Regions from separate parts of the Streptomyces sp. NPDC005878 genome, predicted to be linked through region 1. Evidence: riboswitches for the same ligand, from Rfam matches in the RefSeq annotation. Region 1 holds a riboswitch; each other region holds the start of a gene.
The links. Region 1 has a riboswitch for cobalamin ahead of ABZ404_RS33400 (cobalamin biosynthesis protein). Riboswitches for the same ligand answer to the same signal wherever they lie in the genome.

Region 1 (7,701 bases):
GCGCCAGTTGCGCGCGTCGATCAGGGGGAGCAGGCCCGCCCCGTACGCCCCCGGCTTGGAGCCGAAGATACGGGCCGTGGCGCGGCGGCGGTCGCCGTGCTCGGCGGTGTCCTCGTCGGCGTGCGCCCGGACGTAGTTGGACTCGGCCGGCTCGTCCAGCTCCGCCACCGCCCGCACCGCGTCGTCGAGCAGCCCGACCACGTGCGGGAACGCGTCCCGGAAGAAGCCGGAGATGCGGACCGTCACATCGATGCGGGGACGGCCCAGCTCCGCGACCGGGACCACCTCGAAGCCGGTGACGCGGCGGGACGCCTCGTCCCACACCGGGCGGCAGCCCAGCAGCGCCAGGATCTCGGCGATGTCGTCGCCCTGGGTGCGCATCGCGGAGGTGCCCCACACGGTCAGGCCCACCGACTTCGGGTACGCCCCGGTGTCCGCCAGATAGCGCGCCACCAGCGAGTCGGCGAGTGCCTGGCCGACCTCCCAGGACAGCCGCGAGGGGATGGCCTTGGGGTCCACCGAGTAGAAGTTGCGGCCGGTCGGCAGGACGTTGACCAGGCCCCGGGTGGGGGAGCCGGACGGGCCCGCCGGCACGTAGCCGCCGTCGAGCGCCCGCAGGATGTGGGTGATCTCGTCGGTCGTGCGCGCCAGGCGCGGCACCACCTCACGGCAGGCGAACTCCAGCACCGCCACCGCGTCCGGCAGTTCGGCGCCCAGGACCTCGGCGACCAGCGGGGCGCAGGCCGGCACCGACCAGCCGCGCTCCTCCATGCCCTCCGCCAGACGGCGGCACAGGTGCTCCAGGAGGTCGATCGTGTCGGCCGCCGTACGGGCCGGGCCCTCGACCAGGTCCGTCAGCTCCACCGGCACCTTCACCGGCGCGCCCGGCTCGGCCAGCAGCTCCTTCTCCACCAGGCCGAAGTGCTCGGCAAGCGAGGCGCGCAGACCGGGCAGCGCGTTGGCCTGCCCGCCCCACACCTGGGAGGCGCGCAGCACCGCGAGCACCAGGTTGACCCGGGGCTCGGCCTCGGGGCCGCCGCCCAGGATGTGCAGGCCGTCGCGGATCTGGACGTCCTTGATCTCGCAGAGGTAGCCGTCGATGTGCATGACGAACTCGTCGAAGTCGCCGTCGTCCGGCTGCTCGTCGACGTGCAGGTCGTGGTGGAGCTCGGCGGCCTTGACCAGCGTCCAGATCTGGGCCCGCACCGCCGGGGCCTTCGTCGGGTCGAGATCGCTCACCAGCGCGTACTCGTCGAGGAGCTGCTCCAGTTTGGCCAGGTCGCCGTAGGTGTCGGCGCGGGCCATCGGCGGGACGAGGTGGTCCACGACCGTGGCGTGGCCGCGCCGCTTGGCCTGGGTGCCCTCGCCCGGGTCGTTGACGATGAACGGGTAGACCAGCGGCAGGTCGCCCAGGACCGCGTCGGGACCGCAGCCCGAGGACAGCCCGAGGCCCTTGCCGGGCAGCCACTCCATGGTGCCGTGCTTGCCCATGTGGACGATCGCGTCGGCGCCGAAGCTGTTCTCCAGCCAGCGGTAGGCGGCCATGTAGTGGTGCGAGGGCGGCATGTCCGGGTCGTGGTAGATCGCGATCGGGTTCTCGCCGAAGCCGCGCGGCGGCTGGATCATCACCACGACGTTGCCGAACTGCAGGGAGGCGAGCACGATCTCGTCGCCGTCCACGTACAACTGGCCCGGGGGCTCGCCCCAGTGCTCCAGCATGCTGTCGCGCAGCTCCGGCTCCAGCTTCTCGAACCAGGCGCGGTAGTCCGCGAGCGGCACGCGCGCGGGGGCCGCCGCGAGCTGCTCCTCGGTGAGCCACTCCACGTCGTGGCCGCCCGCGTTGATCAGCCGGTGGATCAGCTCGTCGCCGTTGTCCGGGTGGCCCTCCACCCGGTAACCGGCGTCCCGCAGCGCGTCCAGGACCCGGACCGCCGAGGCGGGCGTGTCCAGACCCACCGCGTTGCCCACGCGCGAGTGCTTGGTGGGGTAGGCGGTGAAGACCAGGGCCAGCTTCTTCTCCGCGTTCGGCTTGTGCTTCAGACGGGCGTGGCGCACCGCGATCCCGGCGACGCGGGAGGCCCGCTCCGGGTCGGCGACGTACACCGGTACCTCGTCGGGGCCCTGCTCCTTGAAGGAGAACGGGACGGTGATCAGCCGGCCGTCGAACTCGGGGATGGCGACCTGCATCGCCGCGTCCATGGGGGAGAGGGCCGCGTCCGACGCCTCCCAGGCGGCCTTGGACGAGGTGAGGCAGAGCCCTTGCAGCACCGGCACGTTCAGGTCGGCCAGGGCGCCGATGTCCCATGCCTCCTCGTCGCCGCCCGCGCTCGCCTGCGAGGCGGTGGTGCCGCCCGCCGCCAGGACGGTGGCGATCAGCGCGTCCGCCCGGCCCAGCGTCTCGTAGAGCGCCGGGTCCGCGCCGCGCAGCGACCCCACGTACACCGCGAGGGCGTTGGCGCCCTGCGCCTCGATGCGGTCGCACAGCACGTCGACGAAGGAGGTGTTGCCGGAGAGCTGATGGGCGCGGTAGAAGAGCACGCCGACCGTGGGGCGGCCCTCCACGTACGCGCGCGTGCCGTGCACGCCCCACTCCGGCATCTTCTGCGGCTCCGCGAAGCCGACGCCCGTGAGCAGCACGGTGTCGGAGAGGAACCGCGACAGCTCCACGAGGTTGCCGGGGCCGCCCTCGACGAGATAGCGCAGGGCCTCGGCGACCACCCCGGCCGGGGCCGAGGACTCGGCCATCAGCTCCGCGTCCGGCACGGACTCGCCGCCCAGCAGCACCGTGGGGATGCCGGACGCCTTCAGCGCGGCCAGACCGTCCTCCCAGGCGCGCTTGCCGCCCAGCAGGCGCACGACGGCCACCGACGCGCCCTCGATCAGCGCGGGCAGCTCCTCCGCCACGTCGATACGGGTGGGGTTGCCGATCCGGAAGGGCGCCCCGGAGGCCCGGGCCGCCAGCAGATCCGTGTCGGCGGTCGACAACAACAGCACAGTGCTCATGCGGGTGCTCCAGGTGCGATGAAGGGAAGTCCTGCGGGCGCGCCCTGCTCGATCAGCCGCAGGAGCGCGTCCGTGTCCGCGTGTTCTTCGATGAGGTCGCCGAGGCGGTCCAGCTGCTCCTCGCGCAGCACCCCGAACGACGTGTCGGGGGCGGGCACGAAACGCCGACCGGCGGCGCTCGCGACCCGCTCCAGGAACCGCCGTCTGAAACCGTCGCTCTCCAGTGATCCGTGCCAGTGCGTCCCCCAGACCGCACCGACCCGGCATCCGTCCAAGCTGTGTCCATCGTCATCAGAGATGAACCGATCCCCGCCCAGCACCTCGGCGACGCCGTGGTGGATCTCGTATCCCTCCACGCGCTCGCCCAGCGCCTCGCCGGCCGGCCGGGCGAGGGTCTTCTCGGCCGCGAACCGCACCCGCACGGGCAGCAGTCCGAGACCCGTCACGGAACCCGCCCGTGACTCGACGTCGTCCTCGATGTGTTCGCCGAGCAGCTGGTAGCCGCCGCAGATCCCCAGCACCGGACGCCCCTCGGCCGCCCTGCGCGCCAGCTCCCGCGCCAGCCCCCGTTCCCTCAGCCACTCCAACGCCCGGACCGTGCCCCGGGTTCCCGGCACCACGACCAGATCCGCGTCGGCCAGCTCCTCGGGCCGGTCCACGAACCGTACGATCACGCCCGGCTCGGCGGCGAGCGCGTCCACGTCCGTGAAGTTGGACATCAGCGGCACCGCGCACACCGCGATCCGCAGCACGTCCTCGCCGACCGGCGGCGCCACCACGGACTCGCGCACGGCGCCCCGGAGGGACACTCTCAGGCCGTCCTCCTCGTCGATGCCGAGCCCGTGCGCGAACGGCAGGATCCCGTACGTGGGGCGCCCGGTGAGGCCGCGCAGCATGTCGATACCGGGTTCGAGCAGCGAGACGTCGCCCCGGAACTTGTTGACGATGTATCCGGCGACCAGCGCCTGGTCCTCGCGGCTCAGCAGCGCCGTCGTACCGAAGAACGAGGCGAACACCCCGCCCCGGTCGATGTCGCCGACCACCACCACCGGCAGCCTCGCGGCGCGCGCGATGCCCATGTTGACGATGTCGGTGCGCCGCAGGTTGATCTCGGCCGGGCTGCCCGCCCCCTCGCAGATCACGGCGTCATACGTGCCCCGCAGCCGCTCCAGGCAGTCCACGACCGTGCCCAGAAGCGCCTCCTGGCGCCCGCCGTGGTAGCCGCGGGCGCTCAACTCGCCCACCGGCTTGCCCATCAGCACGACCTGGCTCGAACGGTCGCTCCCCGGCTTGAGCAGCACCGGGTTCATCAGCGCGGACGGCTCCACGCGCGCCGCCTGCGCCTGCATCGCCTGCGCGCGCCCGATCTCCGCGCCCTCGCGCGTCACGAAGGAGTTGAGGGACATGTTCTGTCCCTTGAAGGGCGCGACCTTCACACCCCGGCGCACCAGCCACCGGCAGATCCCGGCGGTGACGACGCTCTTCCCCGCGTCCGACGTGGTGCCCGCGACCAGCAGTCCGCCGCTCATGTCCGTACCTTCCTCACCGCGATCGCCACACCCAGCGCCAGCCAGCCCACCCGGCGCGACAGCCGCACCGCCCGCTCGATGTCCGCCACTTCCACCGCCCGGCCGTCCCCGTTCAGCACCGGCCGGTGCTCGACACGGCCGCCGTACGCGAGGGTGCCGCCGAGCCGTACGCCGAGCGCCCCCGCGAACGACGCCTCCACGGGCCCGGCGTTGGGGCTCGGGTGCTTGGCCGCGTCCGACCGCCACGCGCGCGTGGCGGCGCGCGGCGCGCCTCCCGCCACGACCGCGAGCGCGGCCGTGAGCCGGGCGCCCGGCCAGCCCGCCACGTCGTCCAGGCGCGCCGAGGCCCACCCGTACCGCAGATGGCGCGGCGAGCGGTGGCCGACCATCGCGTCCAGGGTGTTGACCGCGCGGAACGCCACCAGGCCGGGCACGCCCGCGAGCGCCCCCCACACCAGCGCGCCCACCACGGCGTCGGAGGTGTTCTCGGCGACGGACTCGACGACCGCGCGCGCGATGCCGGGCGCGTCCAGCGACTGCGGGTCGCGGCCGCACAGATGGGGCAGCCGCGCGCGGGCCGCCTCGACGTCCCCCGCCTGGAGGGTCGCGGCGATCGCGCGGGCCTCCCGGCCCAGCGAAGTGCCGCCCACCACCGTCCAGGTGGCGGCGGCGGTCAGCGCGACGGAGGCGGCGGGACTGCGGCGTACGGCACGGGTGGCGAGCAGCGCGGCGCCCGCGGCACCTCCGGCGCACACGGCGGTGTGCAGCGCGCCCCAGCCACGGTGGTCGCGCCACAGCGCGCGCTCCACGGCGGCCGCGGCACGGCCGAACGCGGCGACCGGGTGTCCGCGGCGGGGGTCGCCGAGGAGGAGGTCACCGAGGAGACCGGCGGTGGCGCCGTACGCGAAAGTGCGATCGGCACGCATGGGGTCAGCCCGCCGCAACGCCGCGGGGAACTCCGGTACGTCCGGGGGGTGCCGGCAACAGGCAGGCGCGCATGGCGGTATGTCCTCACTCAGGGTGTCCGCGCCCTGGTACGACGTCGACCGGCGGTGAGAGTTCCTGGCTCACGGGGATGATTCCCCGATGACAGTGGCGGGACCGCGCCGGATTCGCACCGGCTTCCTCTTCTGCCGCCGTAAATGGCTCGGGCAGTCCACCATGCCCGGGAACGCCCGTCAACTCGCTGCTGACCTGCGACGGGAGAGTGTGCGCAGGCACACAGGAAACCGCCCCCCGGCAGGGCCGGAGGGCGGTTGTGGAGGGTGCGGCGCCGGTCGTCGGCCTACTTGGCGACGATCAGGTTGATGCCGTACGCGACGGCCGCCGCGCAGAGCGCGAAGCAGAGGTAGGCGGTGGTGCGGGCCACAGCGACGTTGCCCTTGCCGGCCGCCGCCGACTGCTGCTTGCTGAGGCCGACGATGCCGACGGTGAACAGGCCCACCAGGCCGACGGTGACGATGAGGCTGACACCGAAAACGGTGCCGAGAGCTGCCCAGTCGATGTGCATGACGATTCCTTCGGGGAGCGCGGCCGGGTCAGACGACGGCCGGGCGGGCCGGGTCGGCGGGGGCGGGCGCCGGGATGGTGGCCGTCAGGTCGACGGCCACGGCGGCGGCGGTGGGCGGCGGGGTGACCGCGGCCATCGCGGTCGTGACGACACCGGCGGGCTCGGCCGGAACGGCGGCCGGGACGTGGGTGACGTCGTTGTGGTCGACCGGCTGGCGGCGCGACAGCTTCCAGATGAAGCCGGAGCCCCCGACCAGCAGGACCGCCACGAGGACGATGCCCCAGGTGCCCCGTCCGGCGAGGAACTCGGCGCCGGCGCCGACCAGGCCCGCGGCGGGCAGGGTCAGGCCCCAGGCGATGAACATCCGGGTCGCGGTGGACCAGCGGACCACTCCGCCCTTGCGGCCGAGGCCGGCGCCCATGACGGAGCCGGAGCAGACCTGGGTGGTGGAGAGCGAGAAGCCGAGGTGCGAGGAGGCCAGGATGACGGTCGCGGCACCGGACTGGGCGGCGAAGCCCTGCGGCGGAGCCAGCTCGGTCAGGCCCTTGCCCATGGTGCGGATGATGCGCCAGCCGCCGAGGTAGGTGCCCATGGCGATGGCCATGCCGGCCGAGACGATGACCCACAGCGGGGGGTTGGCGCCCGGGTGCAGCACGCCGCCGGTGACCAGGGCGAGGGTGATGATGCCCATGGTCTTCTGCGCGTCGTTGGTGCCGTGGGCGAGCGAGACGAGGCCGGCGGAGGCGATCTGTCCGGCCCGGTAGCCCTTGGCGGTGGCCTTCTCGGCCGCCGGGTCGGCGTTCCGGTTGATCCGGTACGTCAGCCGGGTGGCCAGCATCGAGGCGACGCCCGCGACGATCGGGGCGGCGACGGCGGGCAGGAGCACCTTGGTGACGACGGTCGAGCCGTTGACCGAGGACCAGCCGGCCGACATCACGGCCGCGCCGATCAGACCGCCGAACAGGGCGTGGGAGGAGCTGGACGGCAGTCCGAGCAGCCAGGTCACCAGATTCCACAGGATGGCGCCGACGAGCGCCGCGAAGATGACCTCTGTTCGGAGGCCCTTCTCGTTGATGATCCCGCCGGAGATCGTCTTGGCGACCTCCACCGACAGGAACGCGCCGACCAGGTTGAGCGCGGCCGACATGGCGACCGCGGCTTTGGGCTTCAGGGCGCCGGTCGAGATGGTCGTGGCCATCGCGTTGGCGGTGTCATGGAAACCGTTCGTGAAATCGAACACTAGAGCTGTCACGACCACAATGGCGAGCAGCAGCGTGATGTGTTCCATTTACCCAGGCAATCGTTCGACGTCAGTGGCTGGACGAACGTAAGCAACCTGAATGAACGGAAGGTGAACTGAGCCGGACCGCACGGTGTATCCCGGCGCTTCTTGGCCGGGATTTGGGACACGCAGTTCCGTACGGAACGGGCATATCGGCCGTAGGTCCCAGGGGGGCAGGATTCCGTTCACTCTCCCGCCCCGGCACGGGCCCTGCGAGGATCACCCCCATGGGAGAGCCGATCGACGCCGCCGAGACCGCCGAGGCCTGGGCCGAGCTGACCGCGACCGCGCGCCGCACCGCCGAGGAGGGCCTGGTCGTGGGGACCTCGGGCAACGTCTCCGTACGCGTCGGGGACCTGGTGCTCGTCACCCCCAGC
Region 2 (7,701 bases), on a different contig from region 1:
GTTGGACCTGCCGCACTACGCCGTCTCCATCGTGCGCGGCCGCGGCATCGACACCAACGCGCTGCGCTGGCTCGCCGCCCACCACGACCCCGCCGACGTGGTCTTCGTCGACGGCTGGACCGGCAAGGGCGCCATCACCCGCGAACTGGCCGCGGCGGTCGACGAGTTCGCCGCGGCCTCGGGACTCGACCGCTTCGACCCGGAGATCGCGGTCCTCGCCGACCCCGGCTCGTGCGTGCGCACCTACGGCACCCGCGAGGACTTCCTGATCCCGTCCGCCTGCCTCAACTCGACCGTCTCCGGACTGATCTCACGCACCGTGCTGCGCGCCGACCTGATCGGCCCCGGCGACTTCCACGGCGCCAAGTTCTACCGCGAACTGGCCGGTGCCGACGTCTCCACGGACTTCCTGGACGCCGTCGCCGCCCGCTTCGACGAGGCCGCCGCCGACGTCGACCGCGAGGCCAAGGCGCTCCAGGGCGCCGACCGCAGCCCCACCTGGGAGGGCTGGGCCGCCGTCGAGCGGATCAGCGAGGAGTACGGCATCCACGACGTCAACCTCGTCAAGCCCGGTGTCGGCGAGACCACCCGCGTCCTGCTGCGCCGCGTCCCCTGGAAGATCCTGGCCCACCGCGGCGCCGGAGCCGACCTCGACCACGTACGCCTGCTCGCCGAGCAGCGCGGGGTACCGGTGGAGTGGGTCGAGGACCTGCCGTACAGCTGCGTCGGACTGATCCACCCCCAGTACACGCGCGGGGCGACCGGCGCCGACGGCAAGGCGGTGGCCTCCCGATGAGCACCCTCATCGCCAGCGACCTGGACCGCACGCTGATCTACTCGGCGGCGGCCCTGGACCTGACCATGCCCGACCCCCGGGCCCCGCGCCTGCTCTGTGTGGAGATCCACGAGCACAAGCCGCTCTCGTACATGACCGAGAACGCCGCCACCCTGCTCGCCGCCCTCAAGACCGACCCGGACACGGTCTTCGTGCCCACCACGACCCGCACCCGCAAGCAGTACCAGCGCATCCAGCTGCCGGGCCTGCCCGCGAAGTACGCGATCTGCGCCAATGGCGGCCAACTCCTCGTCGACGGAGTCGCCGACCCCGACTGGCGGCGGCAGGTGGACCGGCGGATCGCCGACGAGTGCGCCCCGCTCGCCGAGGTGCGCGCCCACATCTCGGCCGCCGCCGACGCGTCCTGGCTGCGCAAGGAGCGGGTCGCCGAGGACCTGTTCGCCTACCTCGTGGTGGAGCGCGCGCTGCTGCCCGGCCAGTGGGTCGAGGAGCTGGCCGCCTGGGCCGGGGAGCGCGGCTGGACGGTCTCGCTCCAGGGCCGCAAGATCTACGCCGTCCCCGGGCCGCTCACCAAGAGCGCGGCCGTCCACGAGGTGGCCCGGCGCACCGGCGCCCGGCTCACCCTGGCCGCCGGGGACTCGCTCCTCGACGCGGACCTGCTGCTCGCCGCCGACGAGGGCTGGCGCCCGGGCCACGGCGAGCTCGCGGACGCCGGCTGGCGGGCGCCGCACGTCGACGTCCTCGACGAGCGCGGCGTGCTGGCCGGCGAGGAGATCGTGCGCCGGTTCGCCGCCCGCGCCACGGCGGCCCGGGTCGCGCCCGTGCGGCCCTGACCGGTCCATACTCGCCCCCATGAGCAAGGGAAACACGACCAGGATCACGGACGAGCTGTACGCGTACATGCTGGCGCACAACCCGCCCCTGGACGCGGTGCAGCGCGAGCTCGTGGAGACGACGTACGCCCGGCTGCCCGGCCACGCGGGCATGCAGTCGGCCGAGGAGCAGGCGCCGCTGCTGGAGTTCCTCGTCCGGATGGCGGGCGCGCGGCACGTGGTGGAGGTCGGGACCTTCACCGGGTTCTCCGCGCTCGCCATGGCGCGGGCACTGCCCGACGACGGAACGCTGATCGCGTGCGACATCTCGCGGGAGTGGACCGACTACGCGCGCGAGGCCTGGACGAAGGCGGGCGTGGCGCACAAGGTGGACCTGCGGATCGCCCCGGCGGCCGAGACCCTGCGGGCGATGCCGGCCGAGCCGCACATCGACTTCGCCTACCTGGACGCGGACAAGGACAACTACATCGCGTACTGGGAGGAACTGGTGCCCAGGATGCGGCAGAACGGCCTCATCGCCGTGGACAACGTGCTCTTCCACGGGGAGGTCGTGGACCCGGCGGCGACCGGTCCCGCCGCCGGGATCCAGCGGTTCAACGAGCACGTGCGGCAGGACGCGCGGATGGACAGCGTCATGCTCACCGTGGCGGACGGGCTGACGCTGGCCCGCAAGCGCTAGCCCTCAGCAGCAGCCCCCGCCGCCGCAGCAGCCGCCCCCGCCGCCACCGGCGGAGGGCGCGGGCGCCGGCGCGTTCCTGGACATGCCGCCCACGGACACCGTGGACAGCAGCTTCACGGTGTCCTCGTGCCCGGCCGGGCAGGTCGCGGGCGCGGCGGAGTCGGCCATCGGACGGCTGAGCTCGAACGTGTCGCCGCAGGAGCGGCAGCGGTAGTCATAGCGAGGCATGGCCCCAGGCTAACGGGCCCGGGGCGGCGAGGGGGAGCCGTTCGCGGCCCGCCGCCTCAGCGGATGGGCCGCTCCCGCACGGCCCCCGGCTCCGAGCGCGCCTCCGCCTCGCGCCGCGCCCGCCAGTACGGGTTGTCGTGCGGCAGGGCACTGCCGACCCGGCCGTACATCCCGAAGACCATCAGCGCCAGGCCCACCAGGAAGCTGAAGATCACGTTCTGCATCTTGAAGGCGAGGAAGTTCGCCGAGCCGCGGTCGAGCAGGGCCAGGTTCACGAACCCGCTGATCAGGAAGAGCACGCCGAGCGACATGTTCATCCAGGAGGCCACGTTGCCGCCCTTGACCATGCCGTACAGCAGCAGCGCCCCCACGACGATCGAGATCACGCTGAGCGTGCCGTTGGTGCTCAGCCCCGCGACCTCCTTGCCGCCGGTGTCGAAGAAGCCGATGTTGTGGGTGAGGCCCAGGATGCCGAAGACGAGCAGGAAGAGCCCCATGAGCCCGGCGCCGAACCGGTACACCCGGCTCAGCCGGTGGTCGACCGGCAGGTGCTCGTCGAGGGACACGTGGGGCGCGCGCCGCGGGTGGCGCAGGTGGTGAAGCGGCTGGGTGGCCATGGGCGGCCTCCTCGTCTCGTCCGTACCCCCAAGGATCCGCCCGTGACGCGGGGGCGACAACTCCTCCGGTGACGCCCCGTGACGGCGCTCAGGCCCCGTGCCCCCGCTCCTCGCGGATCAGGGCCACCACGCCCGCGGCCGCGCGGCGGACCTCCTCGGTCTCGGTGAGGAAGTGCCAGTAGTCGGGGTGGCGGCCTTCCAGCGTGGCGATCGCGCGCTCCAGGCGCGCCACGGCCCCGTCCAGCGGGGCGGCGTGCCGCGGGTCGGGGGTGGAGCGGCCCGCCATCGCCAGGCGCTGCGCGTCCCGGATCGCGAACCGCGTCCGCTCGATCTCCTGCTGCGGGTCCTTCGCCACGGCGTCGAGCCGCCGCAGCCGGTCCCCGGCGGCCGAGACCGCCTCGTCCGTGGCGTTCAGGAGCGCCCTGACCGTGCTGAGCCGGGAGGTGGCGTCGGCCCAGCGCTGCTCGGCGCGCGCGGCGGCGGCCTCCTTCAGCTTCTCCTCGGCCTGCGCGACGTTCACCAGCGCCTGGTCGGGGACCTGCTGGAGGTCCTGCCAGCAGGCGGCCGAGAAGCGGCGGCGCAGCTCGCTGAGGACCGGCTCGACGGTCCCGGCGCGGGTGGTCAGCGCCTGCGCGCGGGTGCGCAGCGAGACCAGCCGGCGGTCGATCTCCGCGGCCCGCTCGGGCAGCCGGTCGGCCTCGGCGCGCACGCCCTCGGCCTCCCTCAGCACCCGGTCGGCCCGCTCCAGGGTCTCGGGCACGCCGTGCTGTCCGGCGCCCTGGTTGAGCCGGGTCAGCTCGGGGCCGAGCGCGGCGAGCCGGGCGGCGAGATCGTCCGCTCGCAGTCCGGACGCCCGCACCGAATCGAGAGCGGTGCTCGCGGCGAGGAGCGCCTGTCGCGCCCGCTCCACGGCCGGCGCGAGGCGGGCCAGCTGCGTCTCGGCGGTGGAGAGCAGCGGCCCCAGGCTCTGCTCGAACCGGTCGAGCTCGCCCTTGACCCGGACGAGGTCGTCCTTGGCCTTCGTCAGCTCGCCCCGGGCCCGGGCGGCCACCGAGGCGTCCAGGTCGTCACGGTCCAGGTCGTGCGCGTCGACGGCGGTGATGTAGTCGTTGCTCACCTCGTCGATCCGCCGGCCGAGCGCCGCGAAGTCGTCCACGGCCTTGCGGGCGCGCGGCGAACTGTCCACGGCGGTGATCGTCTCGATGGAGATCCGCAGGTCGCGCTGGGCGGTGTCCAGTTCGTAGAAGGCGGCGGCCGCCGCGTCCTTGGCCGCCTGCGCGTCCGCCCGGACGCTCTCCCCGCGCCCACCGAACCACCGCCGCGTCCCGCCGCCGGCGAAGGCCCCGGGCAGCAGCGCCGCCCCGAGCACCAGCGGCAGCGCGACGAGCGCGAGCGCGTCCGCGAGGGTCCGCCGGGCTCCCGCTCCGGCACCGGGGACGATGGCACCCGCTCTGCTGTACGGCCGCGCGTGTGTCGCCGTCACATCCCTCTCCCGTGCCGTGTCCGCCTGCCGGTTCATTCTCCCACCAGGTAAGGACGAACACACCGGCCGATTAGTTCGCACCCGCCCGCAGCGGCCCCCTCCCACCACCGCCACCACCACCCGCCCGCCCCGCCGCCGCGAACGGGTTTGCGGCCCCGCCCGGGGGGCCATGTACGCTGTTCCCTCATCCACGGATGCCACGGGCGTGTAGCTCAGGGGTAGAGCGCTGCTCTTACAAAGCAGATGTCGGCGGTTCGAAACCGTCCATGCCCACCCGGAACCGAAGGCCCCCGCCGACCACGGCGGGGGCCTTCGGCGTGCCCGGCGCCCCGAGGACCGGCTCTCAGCCGCCCGCCGGGCGCCCGCACCGCAGGTTCCAGCGGCCCGAGCGGCCCGAGAGTTCGGTCAGGGTCAGCGGGGCCACGTCCAGCCGCCAGAACGAGGCGGGGGGCAGGGCCAGGGCGTGGGTGACGGCCGCGCGGACCACCGCGGGGGAGGCGACCGCGAGGACGCGCCCGCCCGCCGCGGGCAGCGTGTCCAGCCACGCGCCCACGCGCGCGACCAGCGCGAGCAGGCTCTCCCCGCCGTGCGGCGCCGCCGCGGGATCGGTGAGCCAGGCCCGTACCCCCGTCGGCTCCTCGGCGCTCAGCTCGTCGAGGCGCCGCCCCCGCCAGGTGCCCAGGTCCCAGTCGGCCAGGGCCGGTTCGTCGCCGGTGGGCAGGCCGTCCGCCAACGCGTAGCGGGAGGAGGGCGGTTTCAGCCGGCGGGCCGGCACCGGCAGGGCCGCCACCGCGTCCTTGACCCGGCGCAGGGCGTCCTCGTCCGGGCAGGCCGCGTCGTCGCCGACTCTCGCCTCGCGCGCGTAGCGGTCGGCCGGGGGTGAGATCAACATCACGCGTACGGTCATGGGACAAGCAGAGCACGGCCGTTCACGCACGCGGCGCGGGGGCCGCGCCCCCGCGCGCCGTAGCGGCGCGGTCCGCCACGCGGTACGGTCTCGTCGACATAAAGACGGTGTGAAGGAAGCCCGGTGAGATTCCGGCACGGTCGCGCCACTGTGAACCCGGCCGGCCCCCAACAGGGGGCGGGGACGGGGAAGTCAGACCCACCACCGTCGACAAAGGCACCAATGACCGGGACGCGTGTTCCCCAGGAGGTTCTGCCGTGGCTCTCTCCGCCCCTGCGCCCAGCGCCGAAGCAACGCCGGCCATCACCCCCATCTCGCTCAAGGCCATCGCTCCCTGGGCCCTCTTCTTCGGCATCCTGATGCTGGTGCTGCTCTACTTCGTCGGCTCCGAGCAGGGCGCCACCAGCGTCTTCTCCGGCGAGAACGTCCACGAGTGGCTGCACGACGGACGCCACCTGCTCGGCTTCCCCTGCCACTGAGACCAGGGGAACCACACGTGAACTCCCTGTCCGTCAGAGCCCTGCTGGTGCGGGGCATGATCGCCGGACTCGCGGCGGGCGCCCTGGCGCTCGTCGTGGCGTACCTCCTGGGTGAGCCCCGGGTGGACGCGGCGATCGACTTCGAGGAGGCGCACGCCCACGAGCACGGCGAAGAGGTGTTCAGCCGCACCCTCCAGGCCACCGGCGGCCTCGCCACCGGTGTGCTCGTGTTCGGCGTGGCCATCGGCGGTATCGCCGCGCTCGCGTTCTGCGTCGCGCTCGGCCGTATCGGCCGGTTCGGTCCGCGCGCCACGGCGGCGTTCGTCTCGCTCGGGGCCCTCCTGACCGTCTACGTCGTCCCGTTCCTGAAGTACCCGGCGAACCCGCCGTCCGTCGGCGACCCCGACACCATCGGCAAACGCACCGCCCTGTACTTCCTGATGATCGCGCTGAGCGTGCTGCTCGCCGTCGCCGCCGTACTCCTCGGCAGACGGCTCGCGCCGCGCCTGGGCAACTGGAACGCCACCGTCGCCGCCTCGGCCGCCTTCCTGGCCGCCGTGGGGCTCGCGTACGCGTTCCTGCCCGCCGTCAACGAGGTGCCCAAGGACTTCCCGGCGATGCTGCTGTGGAAGTTCCGCCTGGCCGCGCTCGCCATCCAGGCCACCTTGTGGACCGGCTTCGGACTGGTCTTCGGCCACCTCGCCGAACGGCTCCTGGTGCCCGGGCCCGCCCGGGCCGAACGCGGGGGCACGGGCACACCGGCCGAAACCGCCGCAAGCGTCCAGGGCGTCCCAAGCGTCCAGGGCGTCGACGGCAAGGCCGCGCCCGCCCACTGACCGGCGCCGCATGGACGAGGGCCCCGGACCGTCATCGGTCCGGGGCCCTCGCGCGCGTGGATCGTGCCCGGCCGCCCGCCGCGCTGGGCGGCGGCGCCCGGTGGCGCTCGGTCAGTCGGGGCGGCGCGCGGAGAACAGACGGATGTGCCGCTCTCTGCGGTAACGCCGCTCCCACCGGGCCATCTGGTCCCGGCGGGCGCGATAGGTCCGGTAGTCCGTGTCGGTGCCGCGGCCGGCTCCACCGGCTCCGGACGAGCCGCCGGACGGTGCCGTGGAGCGGCCACGGCGCCGGGCGCTGAAGAGTACGGCCACCACGGCGACGCAGACCACCACGCCGCCGGGACTGAAGCCGAAGCCGTACAGGACCAGCGCCAGGACGAGAAGCAACAGGATCATGGCGTGTTCCTCTGGGGACGGATCGGGGGCTCCCCTGGCCCCCGGCGCCCTCCAAGCTACTCCGCGGCGGCGGGAGTTGGCCTGCGCGTTATGTACGAGCCGGCGCCCCGCGGACCCCTGTGAACTCCACGGACCCCTACAGCCCCCGCAGCCGCTCCATCTCCCGGCGGTCCCGCTTGGTCGGGCGGCCCATGCCCCGGTCGCGGACGCCCGCGGCCAGCACGTCCGCGCGGGCGGGCGGCGGCGGGCTGTTGTCGACGTAGGTCTCGGCCGCGACGGCCGCGCCCACCCGCTTGCGGATGACCTTGGCGACCACGACGATCCGCTCCCGCCCGTCGAGGCGCAGCCGCACCTCGTCGCCCGGCTTCACGGTGTGCGCGGGCTTGACGCGCTCGCCGTTGAGCTGGACGTGCCCGGCCCGGCAGGCCGTCGCCGCCTGCGAACGCG
Region 3 (7,701 bases), on a different contig from region 1:
CGTCAGCCGCTGGTCGGCGACGCACTGGAGGTACTCGCGCATCGACTCGGTGTTCATGCCCGGCAGACCCTCGCCGCACAGGTCGCGCCCGAACTGGAGCTCCGCCTCGACGGCCTCCTTGATCATGTCGGTGACCTGCTGCTGGAGCGCGTCGTCGAAGAGCTCCGGCTCCTCCTTGCGGACGGTGTCCACGACCTCGAACGCGAAGTTCATGTGCATCGTCTCGTCACGGAACACCCAGTTGGTGCCGGTGGCGAGGCCGTGCAGCAGACCGCGCGAGCGGAACCAGTACACGTACGCGAAGGCTCCGTAGAAGAACAGGCCCTCGATGCACGCCGCGAAGCAGATCAGGTTCAGCAGGAAGCGGCGGCGGTCGGCCCGGTTCTCCAGACGCTCCAGCTTCTCGACCTCGTTGATCCACTTGAAGCAGAACTGGGCCTTCTCGCGGATGGAGGGGATGTTCTCCACCGCGTCGAACGCCGCCGCGCGGTCGTCCGGGTCGGGCAGATAGGTGTCGAGCAGCGTCAGATAGAACTGGACGTGCACGGCCTCCTCGAAGAGCTGGCGGCTCAGGTACAGCCGCGCCTCGGGGGAGTTGATGTGCTTGTACAGCGTCAGGACCAGGTTGTTCGCCACGATCGAGTCGCCCGTGGCGAAGAACGCCACCAGCCGGCCGATCATGTGCTGCTCGCCCGGCGAGAGCTTGGCGAGGTCGGCGACGTCGGAGTGGAGGTCGACCTCCTCCACCGTCCAGGTGTTCTTGATCGCGTCCCGGTAGCGCTCGTAGAAGTCTGGGTAGCGCATCGGACGCAGGGTCAGCTCGAAGCCCGGGTCGAGCAGGTTCTTCTCGGTGGAGCTCATTACTGGCAGGCCTCGCAGGACTCGGGGTTCTCAAGGGAGCAGGCGACCGCGTCGGCGTCGGGGGCGGCCTGCTGGACGGGGATGGGGGCGCTGGCCTGCGCGGCGCGGGCGATGCGCGTGGCCGGGCGCGAGCGCAGGTAGTACGTCGTCTTCAGCCCCTGCTTCCAGGCGTACGCGTACATCGACGACAGTTTGCCGATGGTGGGCGTCTCCAGGAACAGGTTCAGCGACTGCGACTGGTCCAGGAACGGGGTGCGGGCCGCGGCCATGTCGATCAGGCCGCGCTGCGGGATCTCCCACGCCGTGCGGTAGAGCGCGCGCACGTCGGCGGGGATCCAGCTGAAGTCCTGGACCGAGCCGCTCGCCTCGCGCAGCGCCTCGCGGGACTGCGCGTCCCACACGCCGAGCCGCTTCAGGTCCTCCACGAGGTAGCCGTTGACCTGGAGGAACTCACCCGAGAGCGTCTCGCGCTTGAAGAGGTTGGAGACCTGCGGCTCGATGCACTCGTACACACCGGCGATGGAGGCGATGGTCGCGGTCGGGGCGATCGCGAGGAGCAGCGAGTTGCGCATGCCCACCGCGGCGATCCGCTCGCGCAGCGCCGCCCAGCGCTCCGGCCAGTTCAGCTCGACGTCGTAGTGGTCGGGGTGCAGCACACCGCGGGCCGTCCGGGTCTTCTCCCAGGCCGGCAGCGGGCCCGAGCGCTCGGCGAGGTCGCAGGACGCCTCGTACGCCGTGAGCATGATCCGCTCGGCGAGCTTCGTCGACAGGGCCTTGGCCTCGGGGGAGTCGAAGGGCAGGCGCAGCTTGAAGAAGACGTCCTGGAGGCCCATCGCGCCCAGGCCCACCGGACGCCACTTGGCGTTGGAGCGGCCGGCCTGCTCGGTCGGGTAGAAGTTGATGTCGACGACGCGGTCGAGGAAGGTCACGGCGGTGCGGACGGTCTCGTCCAGCCGCTCCCAGTCGATCTCGCCGGAAGCCAGCACGAAGGCGCCGAGGTTGACCGAGCCGAGGTTGCAGACGGCCGTCTCGCCGTCGTCGGTGACCTCCAGGATCTCGGTGCAGAGGTTGGAGGAGTGGACCGTGTGGCCGGGCTCCGCCGTCTGGTTGGCGGTGCGGTTGGAGGCGTCCTTGAAGGTCATCCAGCCGTTGCCGGTCTGCGCAAGGGTGCGCATCATCCGGCCGTACAGGTCCCGCGCCGGCATCGTCTTCTGGGCCAGACCCGCGGCCTCGGCCCTGCGGTAGGCGGCGTCGAACTCCTCGCCCCACAGGTCGACCAGCTCGGGCACGTCGGCGGGGGAGAACAGCGACCAGGTGCCGTCCGCGTCCACCCGGCGCATGAACTCGTCCGGGATCCAGTGCGCCAGGTTCAGGTTGTGCGTGCGCCGGGCGTCCTCACCGGTGTTGTCGCGCAGCTCCAGGAACTCCTCGATGTCGGAGTGCCAGGTCTCCAGGTAGACCGCCGCCGCGCCCTTGCGCCGGCCGCCCTGGTTGACCGCCGCCACCGAGGCGTCCAGCGTCTTCAGGAACGGCACGATGCCGTTGGAGTGGCCGTTGGTGCCCCGGATGAGCGAGCCGCGCGAGCGGATGCGGGAGTACGACAGGCCGATGCCGCCGGCGTGCTTGGAGAGCCGCGCCACCTGGTGGTAACGGTCGTAGATCGAGTCCAGCTCGTCCAGCGGGGAGTCCAGCAGGTAGCAGCTGGACATCTGCGGGTGGCGGGTGCCGGAGTTGAAGAGCGTGGGGGAGGACGGCAGGTAGTCGAGCCGGCTCATCAGCCGGTACAGCGAGGCGACCTCGTCCAGCGCGCGCACCGAGTCGTCCTCGGCCAGGCCCGCCGCGACCCGGAGCATGAAGTACTGCGGGGTCTCGATGACCTGGCGGGTGATCGGATGGCGCAGCAGGTAGCGCGAGTAGAGCGTGCGCAGGCCGAAGTAGCCGAAGCGGTCGTCGGCGCCGTCCGCGAGGGAGGCCTGGACCAGCGCGTCGAGCCGGGCCGCGTGCAGCCGCACGAAGTCGGCGGTGCGGTCCGCGATCAGCCCCTCGCGGTGGCCGACCTCGACCGACTCGGAGAACGAGACCGAGCCCTGGCCCGCGGCCTCCTCGGCGATCGTGAGCGTCAGCAGCCGGGCGGCGAGGCGGGAGTACGCCGGGTCCTCGGAGATCAGACCCGCGGCGGCCTCGGTGGCGAGCCCACGCAGCTCCGCCTCGTCCGAGCGCGCGTTGCGGCCGCGCAGCGCGGCGGCGGCGACACGGCCGGGGTCGGTGTCCGGCAGGTCGGCGGTGAGGTCGGTCAGGGTCCGCAGCAGGGCGGTCCCGGGGGCATCGACCGACTCCTCGGCGATCGCTGAAGCGGGATCCGCAGGGGCGATGGTCACGTGGGGGCACTCCTCGCTCGGCACGGGGCCTCGGGGAAGTGCGCGGGCACACGGACACACCCCCTCGGGGGTACGCCGCGTCCACTGCCCATTCCGCGAGGCCCGGACGTCTCGGCGCCCGGACCGGACGGTCAGGGCGGGCTGTTCGGCAGGTCCTCGGACTGAACAAGTACGCAAACGCGTACGAGTACACCGTTGCGGGACAGTTCCGGATTTGCACCGGATTCCCCTGCGGCGACAGCGAGCACGAGCATACATCTTGTGCCGGGCGGTCGTGGCGCCCCCACATGTTGTGTCGCATCCGTACCGGAGTGTGTGTGCTGGGTAGTTGCTTCACCGCGGGCCGGTGGGGGCCTGTCACGCGGTTCCCCGCGCCCCCGAGGGGGCTGCGGATGCCGTAGGCCGGAACCGCGAGGCGGTCGTGGGCATTCCCCGGGGCATTTCCCGGAGCCACGAAAACGGGCCGCCGGGCTTCCCCGGCGGCCCGTCCCACGGTGGTCGGCTCAGTGCGCCGAGCCCGCCGTCGCCGGGGGCAGTTCGACCTCCACGCCCGGGTCGCCCGCGTCCGCCGTGTAGTCCCGCGGGGATGTCTCGTCGACCCCGTCGGGGGCCTTCACGGCCCGCAGGACGAGCGTGAGGACGACGGTGACGGCGACGTTGAAGACGAACGCGGTGAGGCCGATGTAGCCGATCTCACCGATGCCGGGGATGTTCTTGGAGCTGCCGCCGAAGTGCTTCTGGGTGGGGGAGGCGACCCCGTACGCGGCGAGCGTGCCGTACGCCATGCCGGCCGCCCAGCCCGCGAGCAGCGCCCAGCGGTGGAACCAGCGCGTGAACAGACCGCCCACCAGGGCGGGGAAGGTCTGGAGGATCCAGATGCCGCCGAGCAGCTGGAAGTTGATCGCGACCGTCTTGTCCATGGTCAGGACGAAGACCAGCGCGCCCACCTTCACCAGGAGCGAGACGATCTTGGAGACCTGCGCCTCCTGCTTGGGCGTGGCGTCCGGCTTGATGAAGTCCCGGTAGATGTTGCGGGTGAACAGGTTCGCGGCCGCGATCGACATGATGGCCGCGGGGACGAGCGCACCGATGCCGATCGCCGCGAAGGCCACGCCCGCGAACCAGTCCGGGAACATGTCCTCGAAGAGCTGCGGGATGGCCAGCTGGCCGTTCTTGACCTTGACCCCGGCGGCGATCGCCATGAAGCCGAGCAGCGCGAGCAGGCCCAGCATCAGCGAGTACAGCGGCAGGATCGTGGTGTTGCGGCGGATGACCTCGCGGCTGCGCGAGGAGAGGGTCGCCGTGATGGAGTGCGGGTACATGAACAGCGCGAGCGCCGAGCCGAGGGCGAGCGTGGCGTAGGTCCACTGGCCCGCGTCGCCGGGCACCAGCGCGCCGGTGGGCTTGCCGGCCGCGTTGGGCGTCTCGAACTTGTGCCGGGCCGCCGCGAAGATGTCGTCGAAGCCGCCGAGCTTGATCGGGATGTAGATGATCGCCACCAGGATGACGATGTAGATCAGCGTGTCCTTCACGAACGCGATCAGCGCGGGGGCGCGCAGCCCCGAGGAGTAGGTGTACGCGGCGAGCACCGCGAACGCGATCAGCAGCGGCAGGTCCTTGACGAACCAGTTGCCCGAGCCGCCGATGCCCATCACGTCGAGCACCGCCTGGATGCCGACGAGCTGGAGCGCGATGTACGGCATCGTGGCGAGGATGCCGGTGACCGCGACCGCGAGCGAGAGGCCCTTGGAGCCGAACCGGCCGCGGACGAAGTCCGAGGTCGTCACGTAGCCGTGCTTGTGCGAGACCGACCAGAGCCGCGGCAGGAAGGTGAAGATCAGCGGATAGACGAGGATCGTGTACGGCACCGCGAAGAACCCGGCCGCGCCCGCCGCGTACACGGCCGCCGGGACCGCGACGAAGGTGTACGCCGTGTAGAGGTCGCCGCCGAGCAGGAACCAGGTGACCCAGGTCCCGAAGGAGCGGCCGCCCAGGCCCCATTCGTCGAGGCTGTGCTCGTTCTCGGCGCGGCGCCAGCGGGCGGCCATGAAGCCGACGACCGTGACGGCGAGGAAGAAGAAGATGAAGACGCCGAGCGCGACGCCGTTCACCCCGTCCTTGGCTGCGAGCGTCACTTGCCCTCACCCGCCTTGCGGCCGTGCTGGTCGCGCTGCCACAGCTTGTACGCGAGCATCGTGAGCGCGGTCGAGATGACCACCCACAGCATCTGGTACCAGTAGAAGAAGGGGATCCCGGCCAGGGCCGGGTCGGCCTTCGCGTACGAACCGACCCACAGCATCGCCACGAAGGGCGCGATCAGGCAGAGCGCGATGACCACGCGCACCGGCGTGATCACCGCTCTCGGCGTTTGCGTTGTTTCCGGCATGGTGGCTCCGTCCCCTCGCTGTGCTCACCTGATGCAATGCGCACGAAATCTAGGGGACGGAATCCCGCCATGGAAGCCCTGTACCGGATACCGGACGTCATCCGGCGACCGGTTCAGCCCGTCGGCCGCCTCAGTCCGTCGGCCGCTTCAGCCTCGCCACGAACTTGTAGCGGTCGCCGCGGTAGACCGAGCGCACCCACTCCACCGGCTCGCCGTCGCCGTCCAGGGAGTGCCGGGAGAGCATCAGCATCGGCAGGCCCACGTCCGTGCCGAGCAGTCCGGCCTCGCGGGGGGTGGCCAGCGACGTCTCGATGGTCTCCTCGGCCTCGGCGAGCCGCACCCCGTACACCTCGTTGAGGGCGGTGTAGAGAGAGGTGTACTTGACGAGCGAGCGGCGCAGCGCGGGGAAGCGCTTGGCCGACAGGTGCGTGGTCTCGATCGCCATCGGCTCGCCGCTCGCCAGCCGCAGCCGCTCGATGCGCAGCACCCTGCCGCCCGCGGCGATGTCGAGCAGCCCGGCGAGCGTGTCGTCGGCCGTCACATAGCCGATGTCCAGGAGCTGCGAGGTGGGCTCCAGGCCCTGGGCGCGCATGTCCTCCGTGTACGACGTCAGTTGCAGGGCCTGGGAGACCTTGGGCTTGGCGACGAACGTCCCCTTGCCCTGGATGCGCTCCAGGCGCCCCTCGACCACCAGCTCCTGGAGGGCCTGGCGCACGGTGGTGCGGGAGGTGTCGAACTCGGCGGCCAGGGTGCGCTCGGGCGGCACCGGGGTCCCCGGCGGCAGGGTCTCCGTCATGTCGAGCAGGTGCCGCTTGAGGCGGTAGTACTTGGGCACGCGAGCGGTCCGGGCGCCGGGGCCCGCCTCTGTCTCCGTACCGCTCCCGTCGGTGGCCATGGCCCGCCTTCCCGAGTGCTGCGCTGCTGCCGTCACCGGCTCCTCCGTCTGTCGCGGCTCACATGGTGGCACGGACCGGTCACGGGTCGTCGCCCTCCCTCAGGTGTCGGTCCGATAACGGACGCGACAGCCCTTCTTATACACCCTTGACACCCCTAAAGGTCTAGGCCAAGCTCCGGGTACTGGTCTAAACCATTAAAGACCAGGTCCCAGCCCCACAGGCAGTACACGTCGTATGGCTTCGCGGTGGGCGGGGGGTTGCAGCATCCCTGAGGAGGGTGGCGTGAAGCGCAAGCTCATCGCGGCGATCGGCGTCGCGGGCATGTTGGTCAGCATCGCGGCGTGCGGCGACGACGACAAGAAGGACGACGGCGCCAAGGGCGGCGACGCCAAGTCGCTGACGGTCTGGCTGACGGTCGACGCGCAGAAGAACTGGCCCGACCTGGTCAAGGCGGCCGACGACGCGATCGTGGCCAAGCACCCCGGTCTGAAGATCAACCACGAGTACTACGGCTGGCCGGACAAGAACGCCAAGCTCGACGCCGTGCTCGCCACCGACAAGGCCCCCGACGTGGTCGAGATGGGCAACACCGAGATGCTCGCCTACTCGGTCAAGGGCGCCTTCGCGGAGATCGACCCGTCGAAGTTCGACAACTCCTCGGCCTGGCTCGACGGCCTCAAGGCCTCGGTCACCTACGACGGCAAGACCTACGGCGTCCCCTACTACGCCGGTGGCCGCACCGCCACCTGGCGCAAGGACATCGCCACCGAGGCCGGCGTCACCGCCGCCCCGAAGACGTACACCGAGCTGACCGCCGACCTGGACAAGATCCAGGCGAAGAAGGGCGACAAGTTCAGCGCCTGGTACCAGCCGAGCCGCGACTGGTACGCGGCCATGTCGTACGTGTACGACGCCGGCGGCTCCATCGCCAAGGAGGACGGCGGCCAGTTCAAGGCGAACCTGTCCTCGCCGGAGTCCCTCAAGGGCCTGAACGAGTACAAGAACATCCTCGGCAAGTACATGCACGGCGACAAGACGAAGGACGAGGCCGACCGCCCGATCGTCTACGGCCAGGGCAAGTCCGCGCTGATCTTCAGCGCCGCGTGGGAGGGCGGCAGCGCCGCGCTCCCCGAGAACGACAAGGTCGGCAAGCTCGCCGACAAGCTGGAGTCCTTCGTGA

Region 2: another riboswitch for cobalamin. It lies ahead of ABZ404_RS37820 (CbtB-domain containing protein); the one in region 1 lies ahead of ABZ404_RS33400 (cobalamin biosynthesis protein).
Region 3: another riboswitch for cobalamin. It lies ahead of ABZ404_RS06605 (ribonucleoside-diphosphate reductase subunit alpha); the one in region 1 lies ahead of ABZ404_RS33400 (cobalamin biosynthesis protein).

What each region holds. Positions count from the first base shown of each region.
Region 1 is NZ_JBEXWK010000033.1:75,398-83,098, reverse strand. It holds gene cobN (cobaltochelatase subunit CobN) at 1-3,003, opposite strand, end outside; gene ABZ404_RS33405 (cobyric acid synthase) at 3,000-4,532, opposite strand; gene ABZ404_RS33400 (cobalamin biosynthesis protein) at 4,529-5,458, opposite strand; cobalamin riboswitch at 5,566-5,708, opposite strand; gene ABZ404_RS33395 (hypothetical protein) at 5,818-6,042, opposite strand; gene ABZ404_RS33390 (inorganic phosphate transporter) at 6,071-7,330, opposite strand; gene ABZ404_RS33385 (class II aldolase/adducin family protein) at 7,552-7,701, shown strand, end outside.
Region 2 is NZ_JBEXWK010000046.1:11,178-18,878, reverse strand. It holds gene ABZ404_RS37860 (phosphoribosyltransferase) at 1-796, shown strand, start outside; gene ABZ404_RS37855 (HAD family hydrolase) at 793-1,629, shown strand; gene ABZ404_RS37850 (class I SAM-dependent methyltransferase) at 1,649-2,308, shown strand; gene ABZ404_RS37845 (zinc ribbon domain-containing protein) at 2,312-2,536, opposite strand; gene ABZ404_RS37840 (DUF4383 domain-containing protein) at 2,593-3,153, opposite strand; gene ABZ404_RS37835 (hypothetical protein) at 3,242-4,636, opposite strand; tRNA gene ABZ404_RS37830 (tRNA-Val) at 4,838-4,909, shown strand; gene ABZ404_RS37825 (histidine phosphatase family protein) at 4,980-5,543, opposite strand; cobalamin riboswitch at 5,632-5,767, shown strand; gene ABZ404_RS37820 (CbtB-domain containing protein) at 5,801-6,022, shown strand; gene ABZ404_RS37815 (CbtA family protein) at 6,040-6,858, shown strand; gene ABZ404_RS37810 (hypothetical protein) at 6,970-7,254, opposite strand; gene ABZ404_RS37805 (RNA-binding S4 domain-containing protein) at 7,391-7,701, opposite strand, start outside.
Region 3 is NZ_JBEXWK010000003.1:64,793-72,493, forward strand. It holds gene ABZ404_RS06600 (ribonucleotide-diphosphate reductase subunit beta) at 1-861, opposite strand, end outside; gene ABZ404_RS06605 (ribonucleoside-diphosphate reductase subunit alpha) at 861-3,239, opposite strand; cobalamin riboswitch at 3,369-3,509, opposite strand; gene mctP (monocarboxylate uptake permease MctP) at 3,743-5,374, opposite strand; gene ABZ404_RS06615 (DUF3311 domain-containing protein) at 5,371-5,625, opposite strand; gene ABZ404_RS06620 (GntR family transcriptional regulator) at 5,756-6,520, opposite strand; gene ABZ404_RS06625 (extracellular solute-binding protein) at 6,804-7,701, shown strand, end outside.